DNA from 4 places in the Pseudomonas sp. REB1044 genome. Region 3 is predicted to be linked to each of the others. Evidence: predicted binding sites of a transcription regulator. Region 3 holds the regulator's gene; each other region holds the start of a gene.
The links. Region 3 encodes FliA, which starts transcription of late flagellar genes. Its sites were predicted from a motif close to CTAAAGTTTNNNNNNNNNNNGCCGNTAA; they were not measured.
Positions count from the first base shown of each region.

Region 1 (4,399 bases), 870 kb from region 3:
ACAGCCTGGCCCAGCGCTTCGAGCTGGCGCTGGACGATGGCCCACTGCAGGTGATCAGCCTGCCTGGCGTGTTCAGCCATGGGCGCCTGGATCGCGGCACCGCCCTGCTGCTGCAGCACCTGGAGCACCTACCAGTGGGCCATGTGCTGGACTTCGGCTGCGGTGCCGGAGTGCTGGGCGCCACCCTCAAGCGCCGCTATCCGCAAAGCCAGGTGACCCTGCTCGACGTCGATGCCTTCGCCGTCGCGGCCAGTCGCCTGACCTTGGCCGCGAACGGCCTGCAGGGCGAGGTCATCAGCGGCGACGGCATCGACGCTGCCCCCGATGAACTGAGCGCGATCGTCAGCAATCCGCCGTTCCACACCGGGGTTCATACCGACTATCAGGCCTCGGAAAACCTGCTGCTAAAATCGGCTAAAAAGCTGGTAAAAGGCGGAGAAATGCGGATAGTCGCCAACAGTTTCCTGCGCTATCAACCGCTCATCCAACAGTCTTTGGGCAACTGCGAAACCCGCGCCGAAGGGGACGGTTTCCGAATTTATCGGGCCATTCGCGGCTAGAAAAAAAGCGCTTGCCGAAACCGAATCGGCTAGGCAGAATCCGCTCCGTCCTAGGGGAGTAGTCTCCCGCAAGCGTCCTCAGCTTGCCCGGCACGCGTCAACACACTTGGCCCACAGGCCATGGCGCGTGCGACCTCACGGCTCACACAGATGAGCCCAGGGTTTGACAAGACCTATGACACGCACACCTTACCCGGGGCGGGAAGGCTGTACGTGTCATAGCCGTGTCGACCCGCCCCCGTAGGAAGCCTGATGCTCGAATCCCTGCTGGTCCCCACCGCCATCGTTGCGCTCGCCGAAATTGGCGACAAGACGCAACTGCTCGCGCTCATTCTCGCCGCCCGTTTCCGCAAGCCCTGGCCGATCATCGCCGGTATCGTCGCCGCGACCCTGGCCAACCATGCGGCCGCCGGTGCGGTTGGCGCCTGGGTCAGCGGTTTCTTCACCGAAAGCGTGCTGCACTGGATCCTCGCCGCGAGCTTCACCGCCACGGCCCTGTGGACCCTGGTGCCGGACAAGATGGACGACGACGAGAGCAGCAACGCGCGGCGCTTCGGGCCGTTCCTGACCACGTTGATCGCGTTCTTCCTGGCCGAGATCGGCGACAAGACCCAGGTCGCCACGGTGATGCTGGCCGCGCAGTACCCGCACCTGATCCTGGTGATCGTGGGCACCACCCTGGGCATGCTGATCGCCAACGTGCCGGTGGTACTGGCCGGCAACTTCGCCGCCGACAAACTGCCCCTGACCCTGATCCGCCGCCTGGCCGCCGCCGCCTTCTTCGTACTGGCCGCCGTGGCCGTCTACTCGGCCATGAAAACCAGCGGTTGGGTGTAGGGCAGCGGCAAGCGGCAAGGGGGTGAAGCAGCCGCAAGTTTCAAGCTTCAAGCGGCAAGAAGGCGCGGCGCGGCTTGACTTGCCGCTTGCCGCTTGCAGCTTGCAGCTTGCAGCTTGAAGCTCGTAGCCGCTACTTAGCCGCCTGTTGATACAAGGGCATGACTTTGGGAATGGCCGCTTGCAGGGAGGCGATGCGGCTGCTCGAGGCGGGGTGAGTGCTCATGAACTCGGGCGGGGCGCCTTCGGAGGCCTTGCTCATCTTGTTCCACAAGGTGATCGCCGCGTTCGGGTCATAACCGGCGCGGGCCGACAGCTCGAGACCGATCAGGTCGGCTTCGTTCTCGTTGGCGCGGCTGTTGGGCAAGGTCATGGCGTAGTTCACCACGGTGTCGGCCAGCGCCATGCTGTCCTGGCCCAGGCCGAAGATGGCACCGGCGCCCTGGCGCGCCATGTTGATGCCGTAGGCCTTGGACATGGCTTCACGGCCGTGCTCGCGCAGGGCGTGGGCGATTTCATGGCCCATCACCGCCGCCAGCTCGGCATCGGTGAGCTTGAGCTGATCGATCAGGCCGGTGTAGACGATGATCTTGCCGCCAGGGCCGCAGTTGGCGTTGAGCTCATCGCTCTTGATCACGTTGACTTCCCACTTCCACTGCGCCGCATCCGGGCGGAACTTGGGCGCCTGGGCGATCAGGCGGTCGGCGATCAACTGCACGCGTCGTGCGTCATTGCTGGTCTTGTCCAGCACGCCTTTGCTCGAGGCTTCGCCGAGGGTCTGCTGGTACGACTGGGCGTACATCTGGTTCACCTCGTCGGTGGACAGCATGCTGAACATGTACTGCTTGCGCTCCACGCCCACCGCACCGCCGCTGGTGGTGTTGACCGCCTGGCAGCCGCCCAGCAGGATGCTGGCACTCAACAGGCTGACCACGAATGACTTACGCATGAAAAGACTCCCTCTTTTTACATGCCGCGTATCCTAGGCCCAGTCGTGCGCCCCTGCCAGAGGTGCGTCGAAGATTTCTGACAACCGTCCTCATGCTTTGCCCAGCCCACGCCGATAACCCAGGACAACGACCTCCTGGCGTGGAGCTTTTCGATCATGAAGTTCAAGTCGATCCAGTTTTCCGTGGCGGCGCTGGCCGGTGCCATCGTGTTGAGCATCGTCGCCGCCCTGGTGCTCTACGCCGTGTACGCCGGAGCGCGCACCCAGGCCCTGGTACAGCAGCGCACCCAGCAGCAGTTCGAGACGGTCATCGAACAGCGCCTATCGGCGCTGGCGCGCACCCAGGTCAGCGAAATCCAGCGCGGCCTGGAAGCGCCGCTGCTGATCAGCCGCAGCCTGGCCACGCTCAACGGCCTGCTCGGCGCGCAGGATGCAGATGGCAAACCGCTGATGCAGATCGACCGCGCCTACCTGAGCAACCTGCTCAAGCGCACCGTCGAGGACAACCCCAGCGTGCTCGGCGCCTACCTAGGCTGGGAACCCAATGCCCTGGATCACGCCGACGTCAACGGCGAACGCTTCCTGCCCTGGTGGTTCCGCAACGCCGACGGCAGTCTCGGCCAGGATCGCCTGGTCGACGTCAACGATCAGACCATCCTGGCCACCGGCGTGCGCGCCAGCGAGTACTACCTGTGCCCCAAGGAAACCAAGAAGGCCTGCGTGATCGATCCCGCGCCTTACAAGGTGGGCGACAAGACAGTGATGCTCGCCTCGTTCGTCGAACCGATCATGCTCAACGGCCAATTCCAGGGCATCGCCGGGGCCGACCTGTCGGTGGACTTCATCCAGGACTTGCTCAACGCCGCCGACCGCCAACTCTATGATGGCGCCGGCGAACTGGCCCTGGTGTCGAGCAACGGTCGCCTGGTGGCCTACACCAAAGACCCGTCCAAGTTCGGCGAAAAAGCCAGTGACGTGCTGGATTCGGCCGAGTCGGCCGCACTGGTCAGCAGCAATGGCGATGCGCTGCACTATCAACTCGACCGGGACAAGGACCGTATCGAGCTGTACCTGCCGTTCAAAGTGGCCCACACCGATGCGCGCTGGGTGCTGCTGCTGCAACTGCCGCTGAGCACGGTGATGGCCGATGTCACGCAATTGCAGAAAGACCTCGGCGAGCAGCGCCGCACCGATATCCTCGGCATGACTGCGGTCGGCCTGGGCATCGCCGTGCTCGGCCTGCTGGTGATCGGGCTGCTGGCCCATGGCATCGCCCGTCCGCTGAAGCAGATGGTGGCCATGCTCGACGATATCGCCCAGGGCGAAGGCGACCTCACCCGCCGCCTGCACAGTGACCGCGCCGACGAACTGGGCGCCATCGCCAGCGGCTTCAACACCTTCCTGGCCAAGCTCCAGGCGATGATCAGCCAAGTGGTGAGTTCGGTGCAGAAGGTCAGCGACTCCTCGGAGCACACCGCCGACATCGCCATTCGCACCAACCAGGGCGTGCACAAGCAGATGGCCGAAATCGACCAGGTGGCCACTGCCGTGCAGGAAATGACCGCCACCGCCCAGGACGTGGCGCGCAACGCCACCCAAGCCGCCCAGGCCGCCAGCAACGCCGACCAGGCCGCCAACCAGGGCATGCAGATCGTGCATGACGCCTCGCAGTCCATCAGCAGCCTGGCCAGCGAAATCGGCCGCGCGGTGACCGTGGTGCAGACCCTGGCCCGCGACAGCGAGAACATCAACACCATCCTGGTGACCATCCGCGCCATCGCCGAGCAGACCAACCTGCTGGCGCTCAACGCCGCCATCGAGGCCGCCCGTGCCGGCGAGCAGGGTCGAGGCTTCGCGGTGGTCGCCGACGAGGTGCGCAACCTGGCGCAGAAGACCCAACAGGCGACCCAGGAAATTCAGCAGATGATCCAGCAACTGCAGCAGGGCACCCGCGATGTGGTCAAGGTCATGGAAGACAGCCAGGGCAAGACCGACGACAGCGTGCAGCAGGCCAATCGTGCGGCGCTGGCGCTGGAGAGCATCACCCAGGCGGTGT
Region 1 covers NZ_CP046139.1:912,053-916,451, reverse strand. Annotated here, with positions in the region: gene GKC70_RS04305 (class I SAM-dependent methyltransferase) at 1-560, shown strand, start outside; yybP-ykoY riboswitch at 602-715, shown strand; gene GKC70_RS04300 (TMEM165/GDT1 family protein) at 813-1,397, shown strand; gene GKC70_RS04295 (M48 family metallopeptidase) at 1,528-2,343, opposite strand; gene GKC70_RS04290 (methyl-accepting chemotaxis protein) at 2,500-4,399, shown strand, end outside.
Region 1: the regulator FliA is predicted to act here: its motif matches at 2,434-2,461, upstream of GKC70_RS04290 (methyl-accepting chemotaxis protein).

Region 2 (4,399 bases), 570 kb from region 3:
GACGTTGGGGGTGAACCAGTTGCCCATGCGGTTGCTGACCAACAGTGGCAGGTCGGAATGGTAGAAGCCGATCACCGGCACATCCAACTGCCGCCGCGCCTCCAGCGCCGCCCAGGCGGTGAGGTAGGGATCGCCGACTTCGATCAGGTCTGGCTGCAAGCGCCGCAGCACATTGCACCAGGGCGCCAGACGCACGGGGAAACGGTAGCCCTTGCCGAACGGCAGCGGCGGCGCCGGCACGTGATAGATGCCGTCGGCATGGCGGGCGTGGGCCCCGGGAATGAGGAGACTGTGACGCACGCCGGCCATGGCATCCAGACGGTGGTGTTTGGCATCAAGATAGGTCCGTACGCCGCCGCTGGCGGGGGCATAGAACATGGTGATGTCAGCGATGTGCACGATCAGCATCCCTCCGGGATCGTCTTCGGGTCTGTCATCCGGCGGTAACAGGCCGGGGGTGACGCGCCTAACGATTGACCTTGGCTGGGCCGGGTTCGTTCGATCGGGGTGGGGCACGCTGCGCTGCCTGCGACGGGTGTCGCAGACAGCGCGGCGAGTGGCGGATCAGATGCGGAAGCTGCCGACCAGCTGCTTGAGGCGGACGGTCTGCTGCTCAAGGTCGGAGCAGGCACGCAAGGTAGCCTGCAGGTTTTCCACGCCTTCCTGATTGAGCATGTTGATTTCGTTGATATCCATGTTGATCGACTCCACCACGGAAGTTTGTTCCTCGGTGGCGGTGGCGACCGACTGGTTCATGCCGTCGATCTCGCCGATGCGCTGGGTCACGCTGCCCAGGCGCTCACCGGCCTGGTTGGCGATCTGCATGCTGTCCTGGCTGTGGCGCTGGCTCTGGTCCATGGTCTCCACTGAAGTGCGGGCGCCGACTTGCAGCTCTTCGATCATCGACTGCACCTGCTGCGCCGATTCCTGGGTGCGGTGGGCGAGGTTGCGCACTTCGTCGGCGACCACGGCGAACCCTCGTCCCGCTTCGCCCGCGCGTGCCGCTTCGATCGCGGCGTTCAGTGCCAGGAGGTTGGTCTGCTGGGAGATGCTGGTGATGACTTCGAGGATCTGACCGATGTTCACGGTCTTGTCGTTGAGGGTTTCGATGTTGGCGCTGGAACTGACGATCAGGTCCGACAGGCGATTCATCGCCTGGATGTTGCGCTCCACCACCTGCTGACCTTCTTCGGCCAGCAGCCGTGCCGAGCTGGCATGCTGCGAGGCCTGGGCGGCGTTGCCGGCGATTTCCTGGGCCGCGGCGCCCAGTTCATTGATGGCGGCGGCCACGCTGTTGGTGCGGTTGGCCTGCTCGTCGCTGTTGTGCATCGACGAGTTGGAGGCGCTGATCACCCGCATGGCCACCTCGTTGACCTGCTCTGTGGCCGACGACACTTCGCGGATCGAGCCATGCACGCGTTCGACGAAGCGGTTGAAGGCACTGCCCAGCACGCCGAATTCGTCGTGATTATGGATCGTCAGGCGTTTGGTCAGATCGCCTTCACCCTCGGCGATGTCTTCCATAGCGCGGGTCATGGTCATCAGCGGCTGCATGAGGACGCGGATCAGCAGGCCGAGCAGGGCGATGATGATCACCACCGCCACCACGGTGGCGATCACCGCAGAAGTGCGGAAGGTGCTGAGCATGCTGAAGGCTTTGTCTTTATCCACCGACAGGCCGATGTACCAGTTGGCCGACGGCAGACCCTGGATCGGGGTGAAGGTAATGAGGCGCTGGTGGCCGTCGACCTCGACTTGTGTGAGTTTGCCGGTCAGTTTCGGGGTGTTTTGCGGGAACGCTTCGGTCAGCGGCTTCATCACCAGGGCGTTGTCAGGATGCACCAGGATCTTGCCCTGGTCGTTGACCAGGAAGGCATAGCCCAGGCCGCCGAAGTTCAGCGAGTTGATGATCTGCACCAGACCATCGAGCGCCAGGTCGCCGCCGACCACGCCGACGCTGGTGGAGACTTTGTCGATTACGCCGATCACCATCTTGCCGGTGGTGGCGTCGATGTAGGGTTCGGTGAGGATCGGGCCGCCGGCATTCATGCCGTCCTTGTACCAGCCGCGCACGCGCGGATCGTATCCGTCCGGCATCTTGCTGTCGGGGCGCACGCTGAAGCCGCCGTCGACCTTGCCCAGGTAAACCGTGAGGAAGCTGGAGATCAGGGCTTTTTGACCCATCAGGGTTTCGGCGTCGCTGGGGCTCTGGGCAATGTTCTGCGCCAGGTTCTCTACCAGGCGGATACGCCCTTCGAACAGGCTGCGGATGTTGGTCGAGGTGGACTGACCCATTTCCGTCAGGTAGTTCTCCAGGTCTTCGCGAATGGCATTACGCTGGAGGTAATCGTTGTACAGAGTGAACAGCGCGAAGGCCAGTATCACGATAAGGGACGCCGCCAAGAGAATCTTGTGGCTGAAACGAAGGCTTTTGTTCATGACGTAATCCGGTCCGCTAAGGTTTATCGGGTCGCTCGCACAACGCACAGCAGCAGAAAGAACAGCGCAACAATTTTGCGGGCCTGGTGGGTTGCTTCCTGCAGTTGGGCCATTAACGCCTCTGGCTATCGGCCGCCTTGGGGCAAAGCTTGAGAAGAGGAAGAAAGAAGATGTCAGATTCTTCGCAAATCGTTGTAGGTGCCGGTCTTGACGGCCTGCCCGTTGGCCAGGCCATGCGTCTGGCCAACCGTCACGGCCTGGTCGCCGGGGCCACCGGCACGGGCAAGACGGTCACGCTGCAGCGCCTGGCCGAGGTGTTCAGCGATGCCGGGGTGGCGGTCTTCGCCGCCGACATCAAAGGTGATCTGTGTGGGCTGGGCGCTGCCGGTGCGCCTGCGGGCAAGGTGGCCGAGCGTATCGCCGACATGCCATGGCTGCAGCACCAACCGCGGGCTTATTCGGTGACGCTGTGGGACATCGCCGGGCAAAGCGGTCATCCACTGCGCACTACCTTGAGCGAAATGGGGCCGTTGCTGCTGGGCAACCTGCTGGAGCTCACCGACAGCCAGCAAGCGGCGCTGTATGCCGCGTTCAAGGTCGCCGATCGAGAAGGTTTGCTGCTGCTCGACCTCAAGGACCTCAAGGCGCTGCTCGCGCACCTGAGGGACAACCCGCAACTGCTTGGCGATGACCGGGCGTTGATGACCACAGGCTCCACCCAGGCGTTGCTGCGGCGCCTGGCAACCCTGGAGCAGCAGGGCGCCGAGGCCTTGTTCGGCGAACCGGCTCTGCAGTTGGAGGACCTGTTGCGGGTCGATGCCGACGGTCGCGGGCGCATTCACCTGCTCGACGCCAGTCGCCTGGTGCACGAAGCGCCCAAGGTCTATGCGACCTTCCTATTGTGGTTACTGGCGGAACTGTTTGAGCAACTGCCAGAGCGCGGCGACGCGGACAAACCGGTGCTGGCGCTGTTCTTCGACGAAGCGCACCTGCTGTTCAACGGCACGCCCAAGGCCTTGCAGGACCGGCTGGAACAAGTGGTGCGGCTGATCCGCTCGAAAGGCGTCGGGGTGTACTTCGTTACCCAGTCACCGAGCGATCTGCCGGATGCGGTGCTCGCCCAGCTGGGCTTGCGTATCCAGCACGGGCTGCGGGCCTTCACCGTTCGCGAGCAGAAGGCGCTGCGCGCCGTGGCCGAGGGTTTTCGCCCGAACCCGGCGTTCGACACCTTGGCGGTGTTGACCGAGTTGGGCATTGGCGAGGCCTTGGTGGGCACGCTGCAGGACAAGGGCACGCCTGAGTTGGTGCAGCGTGTGCGGGTGGCCCCGCCGCAATCGCGCATCGGGCCGCTGACGGCGGCCGAACGCAGCGCGCTGATCGCCGCTTCGCCCTTGGCCGGGCGCTATGACCAGCCGATCGATCGCGAGTCGGCCTATGAACGGCTCACCCAGCGCAAGGGTGAGCCGGTCGAGCCGGCACCACAGCCCCAGGCCGAGCAGGAGAGCTTCGCCGACAAGGCCGGGGAGTTTCTGCAGGGCGCAGCGGGGCAGGCGATCAAATCGGCGGTACGCCAAGCCGCCAACCAGTTGGGTCGGCAGTTGGTGCGGGGGTTGATGGGGTCGTTGTTGGGCGGCAAGAAGCGTTGAGCAGACGATAGGAACGGCCGGGCGCCGTTCCTATCGCAATACGCTTCAGCCGATGGCCTTGGACGCCAGCCAGAACAGGCCGGCGGCCAGTCCCATGGAGGCGGGCAGGGTGAGCACCCAGGCCATCAGGATGGTCTTCACCGTGCTGCTCTGCAGGCCGCTCTTGTTGGCGACCATGGTGCCGGCGACACCCGAGGACAACACATGGGTGGTCGACACCGGCAGGCTGAACACGTTGGCCATGCCGATGGCGCAGGCCGCCGTGATCTGCGCCGACATGCCCTGGGCATAGGTCATGCCTTGCTTGCCGATCT
Region 2 covers NZ_CP046139.1:1,216,780-1,221,178, forward strand. Annotated here, with positions in the region: gene GKC70_RS05655 (glycosyltransferase family 1 protein) at 1-408, opposite strand, end outside; gene GKC70_RS05660 (methyl-accepting chemotaxis protein) at 565-2,439, opposite strand; gene GKC70_RS05665 (helicase HerA-like domain-containing protein) at 2,610-4,085, shown strand; gene GKC70_RS05670 (inorganic phosphate transporter) at 4,131-4,399, opposite strand, start outside.
Region 2: the regulator FliA is predicted to act here: its motif matches at 2,565-2,592, upstream of GKC70_RS05660 (methyl-accepting chemotaxis protein).

Region 3 (4,399 bases):
GGCCGCATCCTCAACGTGCCGGTGACCTACGTCGACCCGGGCCAATCGCTGGCCCAAGCCCTAGAACCGCTGCTGCGCAAGCGCGTGGTGCTGATCGATACCGCCGGCCTGCAGGCCAGCGACCCGGCCCTGCGCATGCAGCTCGAGTCGCTGGCCGGGCGCGGCATCGCCGCGCGCAACTACCTGGTACTGGCCACCACCAGCCAGAAGCAGGTGCTCACCGCCGCCTACCACAGCTACAAGCGCTGTGGCCTGGCCGGGTGCATCCTGACCAAGCTCGACGAAACCGGCAGCCTTGGCGAAGTGCTGAGTCTGGCCATCAGTCATGAACTGCCCGTGGCCTATCTCACCGATGGTCCGCGCATTCCTGACGATCTGCAGCTGCCGCGCCGGCACCAATTGGTCAGTCGCGCTGTCAGTGTGCAGTTGCAGGAAGATCCCAGCGAGGAGGCCATGGCCGACATGTTCGCTGATCTCTACCACAATCCCGACAAGCGCGTAGGTTGACGATGCACGGCGCACGGAAGTCGACAGCGACCCTCCAAGTGGGCAAGTCCCACGCGAGACAAGGTAAATAACAGACATGGGTAGCATGCATCCCGTACAGGTGATCGCCGTCACCGGTGGCAAAGGTGGCGTCGGCAAGACCAACGTTTCAGTGAACCTGTCCCTGGCGCTGGCCGAGCTCGGCCGCCGGGTCATGTTGCTGGACGCCGACCTGGGTCTGGCCAACGTCGATGTGCTGCTGGGGCTCACGCCCAAACGCACCCTGGCCGACGTCATCGAGGGGCGCTGCGAGCTGCGCGATGTGCTCCTGCAGGGGCCGGGCGGTGTGCGCATCGTGCCTGCAGCCTCCGGCACCCAGAGCATGGTGCACCTGGCGCCGGCACAGCATGCCGGGCTGATTCAGGCGTTCAGCGAAATCGGCGACAACCTCGATGTGCTGGTGATCGACACCGCTGCGGGCATCGGTGACTCGGTGGTCAGCTTCGTGCGCGCCGCCCAGGAAGTGCTGCTGGTGGTGTGCGACGAGCCCACCTCGATCACCGACGCCTACGCCTTGATCAAGCTGCTCAACCGCGATTACGGCATGAACCGCTTCCGCGTCCTGGCCAACATGGCGCAGAGCCCACAGGAAGGGCGCAACCTGTTCGCCAAGCTGACCAAGGTCACCGACCGTTTCCTCGACGTTGCCTTGCAGTACGTCGGCGCCGTGCCTTACGACGAATGCGTGCGCAAGGCGGTACAGAAGCAGCGCGCGGTCTACGAGGCGTTTCCGCGCTCCAAGTGCGCCCTGGCGTTCAAGGCCATCGCGCAGAAGGTCGACAGCTGGCCGTTGCCGGCCAACCCGCGCGGCCACCTGGAATTCTTCGTCGAGCGCCTGGTGCAACCCACCAGCGCGGGACCGGTGCTATGAACGCGAGCGGCTTCAAGATGTACAGCAAAGCCTCCAAGGACGCCCAATACGAGCTGGTCGAGCGCTATGCGCCGCTGGTCAAGCGTATCGCCTACCATCTGCTGGCGCGCCTGCCGGCCAACGTGCAGGTTGAGGACCTGATCCAGGCCGGCATGATCGGTCTGCTGGAAGTGGCCAACAAATACGACGCCAGCAAGGGCGCGAGCTTCGAGACCTACGCCGGTATTCGCATCCGCGGTGCGATGCTCGATGAGGTGCGCAAGGGCGATTGGGCGCCGCGTTCGGTGCACCGCAACACGCGTATGGTCAGCGACGCGATTCGCTGCGTCGAAGCAAGAACCGGTCGTGACGCTAAAGATCACGAGGTTGCTGCCGAACTCCAATTGGGTCTCGACGATTATTACGGGATCCTGAACGATACCTTGGGCAGCCGTCTGTTCAGTTTCGACGACCTGCTGCAGGACGGTGAACACGAGGGGCTGCACGAGGATGGGGTCAGTGGTCAGGTCGAGCCGTCGCGCGATCTGGAAGACGAGCGCTTCCAGGCCGCGCTGACCGATGCGATCGCCAACCTGCCGGAGCGCGAGCGTCTGGTCCTGGCCCTGTACTACGACGAGGAACTGAACCTCAAGGAGATCGGGGAAGTGCTGGGGGTCAGTGAATCGCGCGTGAGCCAGTTGCACAGCCAGTGCGCGGCGCGTCTGCGCAGCCGCCTGGGAGAATGGCGGGCACGCTGAGCCCCGATTCGCTGCAGTCGTTGTCCGTGGTGCCGAATTGATTGAGCGCGCGCTTGTGAGACGAGCGCGTTTAAGACTGCTTGGAGGTCTAATTGAACAAAGACATGAAAATCCTCATCGTTGACGACTTCTCGACGATGCGGCGGATCATCAAGAACCTGTTGCGTGATCTGGGCTTCACCAACACCGAAGAGGCCGACGACGGCGTCACGGCGTTGCCGATGCTCGAAAGTGGCCACTACGACTTCCTGGTGACCGACTGGAACATGCCCGGCATGTCCGGCATCGATCTGCTGCGCAAGGTGCGCGCCCACGACCGGCTCAAGGGGATTCCCGTGCTGATGGTGACGGCCGAGGCCAAGCGCGAGCAGATCATCGAAGCGGCTCAGGCCGGGGTCAACGGCTATGTAGTCAAGCCATTCACCGCGCAGGTGCTCAAAGAAAAGATCGAGAAGATCTTCGAACGCGTCAACGGCTGAAGCATGTCTGGGGGCGCTATGGAATCAAAAAAAGATTCTTTGGGGGAGTTCGAGTCGACCCTGAAGAAGCATGCCGAACAACTGGTGCAGAGCCTTGAGCGCGGCCAGTTCGGCGAGGCGGTGCAGCTGATCCATCAGCTCAACCAGACCCGAGACCGTGGCTTGTATCAAGAGGTCGGCAAACTGACCCGTGAGCTGCACAGCGCCATCGTCAGCTTCCAGATCGACCCGCGCATGCCGCAGGCCGAGGAAGTGTCGCAGATCACCGACGCCACCGAACGGCTGTCCTACGTGGTCCGCCTGACCGAGAACGCGGCCAACCGCACCATGGACCTGGTCGAGGAGAGCACGCCCGTGCTCAACGACCTGTCGGCCGAGGCGCAGACGTTGTCGGCCGATTGGCAGCGCTTCATGCGTCGCGAAGTGCCGGCGACCGAGTTTCGCGAGTTGGTCAAACGCGTCGACGGTTTCCTGACGCACAGCGCCGAAGGCAACCGCAAGGTGGCCGGTCATCTCAACGACATTCTGCTCGCCCAGGACTACCAAGATCTGACCGGGCAGGTGATCAAGCGGGTCACCGCGTTGGTCGCCGAGGTCGAAAGCAATCTGCTCAAACTCGTGTTGATGGCCAGTCAAGTCGACCGCTTTGCCGGTATCGAACATGACCACGATCAATTGCGTGCTGAAAAAGATGAAGAAAAACATCCAGCCCGGGGTGAAGGTCCGCAGATTCATGCCGATAAGCGTGAAGACGTCGTGTCCGGTCAGGACGATGTCGACGATCTGCTATCCAGCCTGGGTTTTTAGGGAGCACGTTTAATGAGCTTCGGCGCCGATGAAGAAATCCTTCAGGATTTCCTGGTAGAAGCCGGCGAAATCCTCGAGCAACTGTCCGAGCAACTGGTCGAGCTGGAAAGCCGGCCCGATGATGCGGACCTGCTCAACGCCATATTTCGCGGTTTTCACACTGTAAAAGGGGGCGCCGGCTTCCTCCAGCTCAACGAGCTGGTGGAGTGCTGCCACATTGCCGAGAACGTCTTCGACATCCTGCGCAAGGGTGAGCGTCGGGTCGACGCCGAGTTGATGGATGTGGTGCTCGAAGCGCTGGACACGGTCAACAGCATGTTCGGCCAGGTCCGCGAGCGCAGCGAGATCACCCCCGCGACGCCGGAACTGCTGGCAGCGCTGGCACGCCTGGCCGAACCTGCCGGCGAGGACGTCGCCGCGCCCGCCGTGGTCCAAGCGCCGGCGGCGGTCGAACCGCCAGCGGCCAGCGAAGACATCACCGATACCGAGTTCGAACAGTTGCTCGACTCCCTGGATGCGGTCAAGGCCCAGGCCGAAGCGGCCGAGCAGGCGCCGGTCGAGGCGGCCTCCGGCAACGCCGACGAAATCACCGACGCCGAATTCGAGTCGCTGCTCGATCAGTTGCATGGCAAGGGCCAGTTCTCGCCGGACGTGGCCGAGAGCGAAACGCCTGCGGCAGTATCGCCGGCCAGCGACGAAATCACCGACAGCGAATTCGAGGCCCTGCTCGACCAATTGCACGGCAAGGGTACCTTCGCCGCCGATGGGCTGCCCAAGGCTGAAGCCGCCGCCGGCGCTCCCACCGCCGAGCCTGCCGGCGAGCACATCACCGACCACGAATTCGAAGCGCTGCTGGACCAGTTGCACGGCAAAGGCAAGTTCAGCGGTGATGCCGTAGCTGCCGAGGCACCTGCTGCTGCTACAGCTGTGGCACCAACGCCTGCGGCCAAGGCTGAAAG
Region 3 covers NZ_CP046139.1:1,784,165-1,788,563, forward strand. Annotated here, with positions in the region: gene flhF (flagellar biosynthesis protein FlhF) at 1-507, shown strand, start outside; gene fleN (MinD/ParA family protein) at 575-1,417, shown strand; gene fliA (RNA polymerase sigma factor FliA) at 1,414-2,154, shown strand; gene GKC70_RS08490 (chemotaxis response regulator CheY) at 2,259-2,633, shown strand; gene GKC70_RS08495 (protein phosphatase CheZ) at 2,652-3,440, shown strand; gene GKC70_RS08500 (chemotaxis protein CheA) at 3,453-4,399, shown strand, end outside.

Region 4 (4,399 bases), 1.7 Mb from region 3:
TGGGTGTCATCAGCGAACCGCCGCCGACGCCGGTCATGCCGACGATGAAACCCACTACCAGCCCGGCAATGGTGAAACCGAAAGAACCTACATCCATACGCTACTCAATCTGCCTGCTAGCCCGTGGTCGGATGCTGCGCAGCATATAGATTGTTCGTTATAGCCAAATAGAATTCTTCGTTATGAGGTTATAACGCGCCGCAGTCATCCCCGCTGGCCAGTCGGCGGGGGTGACTGCGTGCTGGGCAACTTCAGATCCTGAAGCTGCCCACCAGTTGCTTCAGACGACCCGCCTGTTGAGTCAGGGCGTCGCAGTGGCGCAAGGTCTCGTTGAGGTTCTGTACGCCTTGCTGGTTGAGTGCGTTGATCTGGGTGATGTCCAGGTTCAAGCTCTCGACCACCGCGCTCTGTTCCTCGGTGGCCGTGGCCACCGACTGGTTCATGCCATCGATCTCGCCGATGCGCGACGTCACGCTGGCCAGTCGTTCGCCCGCGCGGTTGGCCACCTGCACGGTCTGTTCGCTGGACACCTGGCTGGCGTTCATGGTGTGCACGGCTTCGCGCGAGCCGACCTGCAGGCCGGTGATCATGCGGTGAATCTCTTCGGCCGACTCCTGGGTGCGGTGCGCCAGGTTGCGCACCTCGTCAGCCACCACGGCGAAGCCGCGCCCAGCCTCGCCGGCACGAGCGGCCTCGATGGCGGCGTTGAGCGCCAGCAAGTTGGTCTGCTGGGAAATGCCTTTGATCACATCGAGGATCTTGCCGATTTCGTCGGTGCTGGCGTTGAGCGTTTCGATCTGCTGGCACGACTCGCTGATCTTCTGCGACAGCGCAGTCATGGCGCTGATCGCATCATCGACCACCTGGCGTCCATCGTTGGCCTGGTCGCTGGCGCCGCTGGCATGCTGCGAAGCATCGGCGGCATTGCGGGCGATTTCCTGGGTAGCGGCGCCCAACTGGTTGATCGCCGCCGCCACGCTGTTGGTTCGCAGGCTCTGCTCCTCCGAGCCATTGATCGAGGCATTGGATGCGCTCATGACCTGCTCGGACAGATCGTGCACCAGCCGCGTGGCCGAGGCCACTTCGCTGATCGAGGCATGGATACGCTCGACGAAGCGGTTGAAAGCGGCTGCCAGCTCGCCGAACTCATCCTTGTTCTGCACCTGCAGGCGGCGGGTGAGGTCGCCTTCACCTTCAGCGATATCGTGCATGGCGCGGCCCATGGTGGTCAGCGGACGCATCAGCACGGGAATCAGCAGACCCAGCACAGCGGCGATGGCGACCACAGCGATGAGCATGGCGATGATGGCCGAGCTGCGGAACTGGCCCAGAGCGGCGTAGGCTTTGTCTTTATCAATCGACAGGCCGATGTACCACTGCGCCGAAGGCAGACCGTTGACCGGCGTGAAGGAGACGATGCGCTCGGAGCCCGCGAGGGTCACGTCCTGCATGCCGGGTTCGACGCGCAGGCCGCTGTTGGGGTAGAGGTCCTTGAGATTCTTCATCAGCTGGTTCTTGTCGGGGCTGACGATCACCTGGCCTTCACGGTCGACCAGGAACGCATGGCCGATGCCGCCGAAATCCACGGCGTTGATGATGTCGACCAGGCTGTCCAGACTCAGGTCGCCACCGACCACACCGAGCAGTTCGCCGTTGCCGCGCGCCTTGACCGGGATGGCGATGGTCACCACCAGACCGCCCACCGAGGCTTGGTAAGGCGGGGTCAGCAGGGTCTGGTTGGCGCTGACGGCGGCGCTGTACCACGGACGCTTGCGCGGATCATAGCCGTCGGGCATCTGCGCGTCAGGGCGCTGGGTGAAGGCGCCATTGTTCTGGCCAAAGTAGGTGAACTGGAAGTTGCTGGTGTAGGAGGGCTGATCCACCAGCCCGGCCACTTGACTGCCGGTGCCTTGCTGGGCGATGTCCTGGGCCAGATTCTCCAGTACCAGGATGCGTCCGCTCATCCAGTTCTGCACGCTGCTGGCGGTCAGGGCGCCCGCCTGCTGCACAGACGACTCGATGTTCTGGGCGATGGTCTTGCGCTGCAGGTAGTCGTTGTAGAGGGTGAACAGTGCGAATGCCAGTACCACGACACCGCAGGCACTGAGGAGGATCTTGTGGCGAAACTTCAGGTTCATGTTTCGAGACCTTGAGCCGAAATCGGAGATGGCGGCCGCCCGCTCGTCGCGGGCTGGCGGTGCCTGTCGGAGTCGATATCGGCGTGCTTGACGAAAGGTTGAGGGCGTTGCTGGGGCATCCGACGGATGGTGAAGGCTCAGCGGCTGGTCAGCATGCCCACCAGCGCTCGCGCCGCCTGACCCAGCGGTTGGCTTTTGCGCCACAGCGCATGCACCGGCAACTGCAGTTCATTGCGCGTGTTGCGAAACGCCAGTCGCACCAAGCGTCCCGCCTGCACCCGCGGGGCGATACGCGCGCAGGGTAGATCGCCCCAACCCAGACCCGCTTCGACCATCTGCACGGCCAGGTCGACGCTGTCGGTACGCCAATGGGCGGTTCCGATCAGCGAGCGGGTATCGCCCAGCGGCAGGTGGCGGCTGTGTACTAGAATCTGGCGGATGTTCACCAGGTCTTCGAGGTCGCGAATGCGTCCTTCGCGAAAGGCCGGGTGATGCGGCGACAGCACCGCCACCAGCGCCTCGCTGCCCAGGTGCTGGAAGCTGCGCTGCGGATCCACCTGCAGTTCGGCGAAGGCCAGGCACAGCCCGACGCGGCCGCTGTCGAGCAACTGCAGGGCATCGTCCTGGGGCGCGCTGAGCAATTCGATGTCGAGCAATGGGTAGCGCTCGCCCAGTCGGGCGATGGCTGCCAGCAACGCAGCTGGATCGATATCGGTCACTACGGCGATGGACAGACTGCTCTCCAGGCCGCGCGACAGCTCCAGTGCATGCACCTGCAGCAAGCCCAGTTGTTCGGCGATCAGCCGGGCATGGGGTTCCAGGGCGCGAGCGCGATCGGTGGCGCGCACCTCGCGCGAGCCCCGCTCGAACAGCGGGTAGCCCAGTTCGGCTTCAAGATTGCCCACGGCCATGCTCACCGCCGAGGGTACGCGGCCGAGCAGTCGTGCCGCCGCGGAGAACGAACCGCCATCGAGCACGGCGAGAAACAGCTGGATGTTGTCACTGGAAAAGTTCATGGCGCCTCCTGTCAGTAGATCTGAAAGGAGCTGACTTTTTCTGTCAACAGAATTGATTCAGTCTTGGCGCCCTCATCAACGCCCGTGGAGCGACAACGACTGTGCAAGGCGCCAAACGCAAACTGGTCTACGTGACCTTCTATGAACTGATTGGGTTGTGCATGTCGACCCTGGGACTGGCGTACCTGTCAGACACCCAAGCCACGCACACCGGCCCGCTGGCGGTGATGATCACCACCATCGCCATGGTCTGGAACCTGATCTACAACACCCTGTTCGAGCGCTGGGAAAGTCGCCAGGCCAAGCGCGGGCGCGGCTTGGCCAGGCGGGTAGGGCACGCGGTGGGCTTTCAGTTGACCCTGGTGGTGTACCTCATCCCGCTGATCGCCTGGTGGCTGGACATGAGCCTGTGGGAGGCGTTCGTGGTGGACCTGGCGTTCATCGTGTTGGTACCGTGCTACACCTTTGTTTACAACTGGGCGTTCGATCGGATCTTCGGGTTGCCGACCTCGGCGTTGGCGACGGTGTGAGCCGCGCTCAGTCAGCGTCATCAAGGTCGAGCTTGGCTTCCAGCCGATCCAGGTGCTGATGCATCAGCAGGAGCGCCGACGTGGCATCGCCACCTTCCACTGCGTCGATAATGGCCTCGTGCTCTTCCCAGGCGCAGTGCTCACAGCAGGGCGCTTCATAGCGAGCGATGATCAGCGAGGTCATCGGTATCAGGCCATTGAGAAACCGCGCCAGCGGGGCGTTGTTGGCCATTTGCGCGAGCTTTAGGTGGAATTCGCCGCCCAGACGGATGGCCGTGCAGCGCTCGCCGCGTTCGTGGTGCAGCCGTTCACGCTCCACCAACTGACGCAACTGACGGATCTGGTTAGGACGCGCACGCTGGGTGGCCAGGCCGATCAAGGTGGTTTCGGCCAGGCGCCGGGCGCTGAGCACCTGGCGCGCCTGCTGCGGATCGGGCGCGGCCAGGTGCGCGGTGTGACTGGGCCGTTGGACCACCACCTGCTGGTCGGCCAGGCGACCGAGGACGCGGCGGATGACGGTGCGACTGACGCCGAACGCATTGCCCAGGGCCTGTTCGGGCAAAGCGCTGCCCGGCGGCAGGCGCTGTTCGAGGATGGCGTCGAACAGTCGCGGATAGATCTGTTCGGCACCCAGTCGGCCTTCGCCGGTCTTGATCAACTGGGGCAAGCGCGATGGATGGGCCAAGGCAGTCATGGTCGCTCTCCTGGGTCAATG
Region 4 covers NZ_CP046139.1:3,503,808-3,508,206, reverse strand. Annotated here, with positions in the region: gene GKC70_RS16105 (sulfite exporter TauE/SafE family protein) at 1-97, opposite strand, end outside; gene GKC70_RS16100 (methyl-accepting chemotaxis protein) at 252-2,138, opposite strand; gene GKC70_RS16095 (LysR family transcriptional regulator) at 2,276-3,154, opposite strand; gene GKC70_RS16090 (PACE efflux transporter) at 3,256-3,684, shown strand; gene GKC70_RS16085 (GntR family transcriptional regulator) at 3,692-4,378, opposite strand; gene GKC70_RS16080 (FCD domain-containing protein) at 4,394-4,399, opposite strand, start outside.
Region 4: the regulator FliA is predicted to act here: its motif matches at 2,214-2,241, upstream of GKC70_RS16100 (methyl-accepting chemotaxis protein).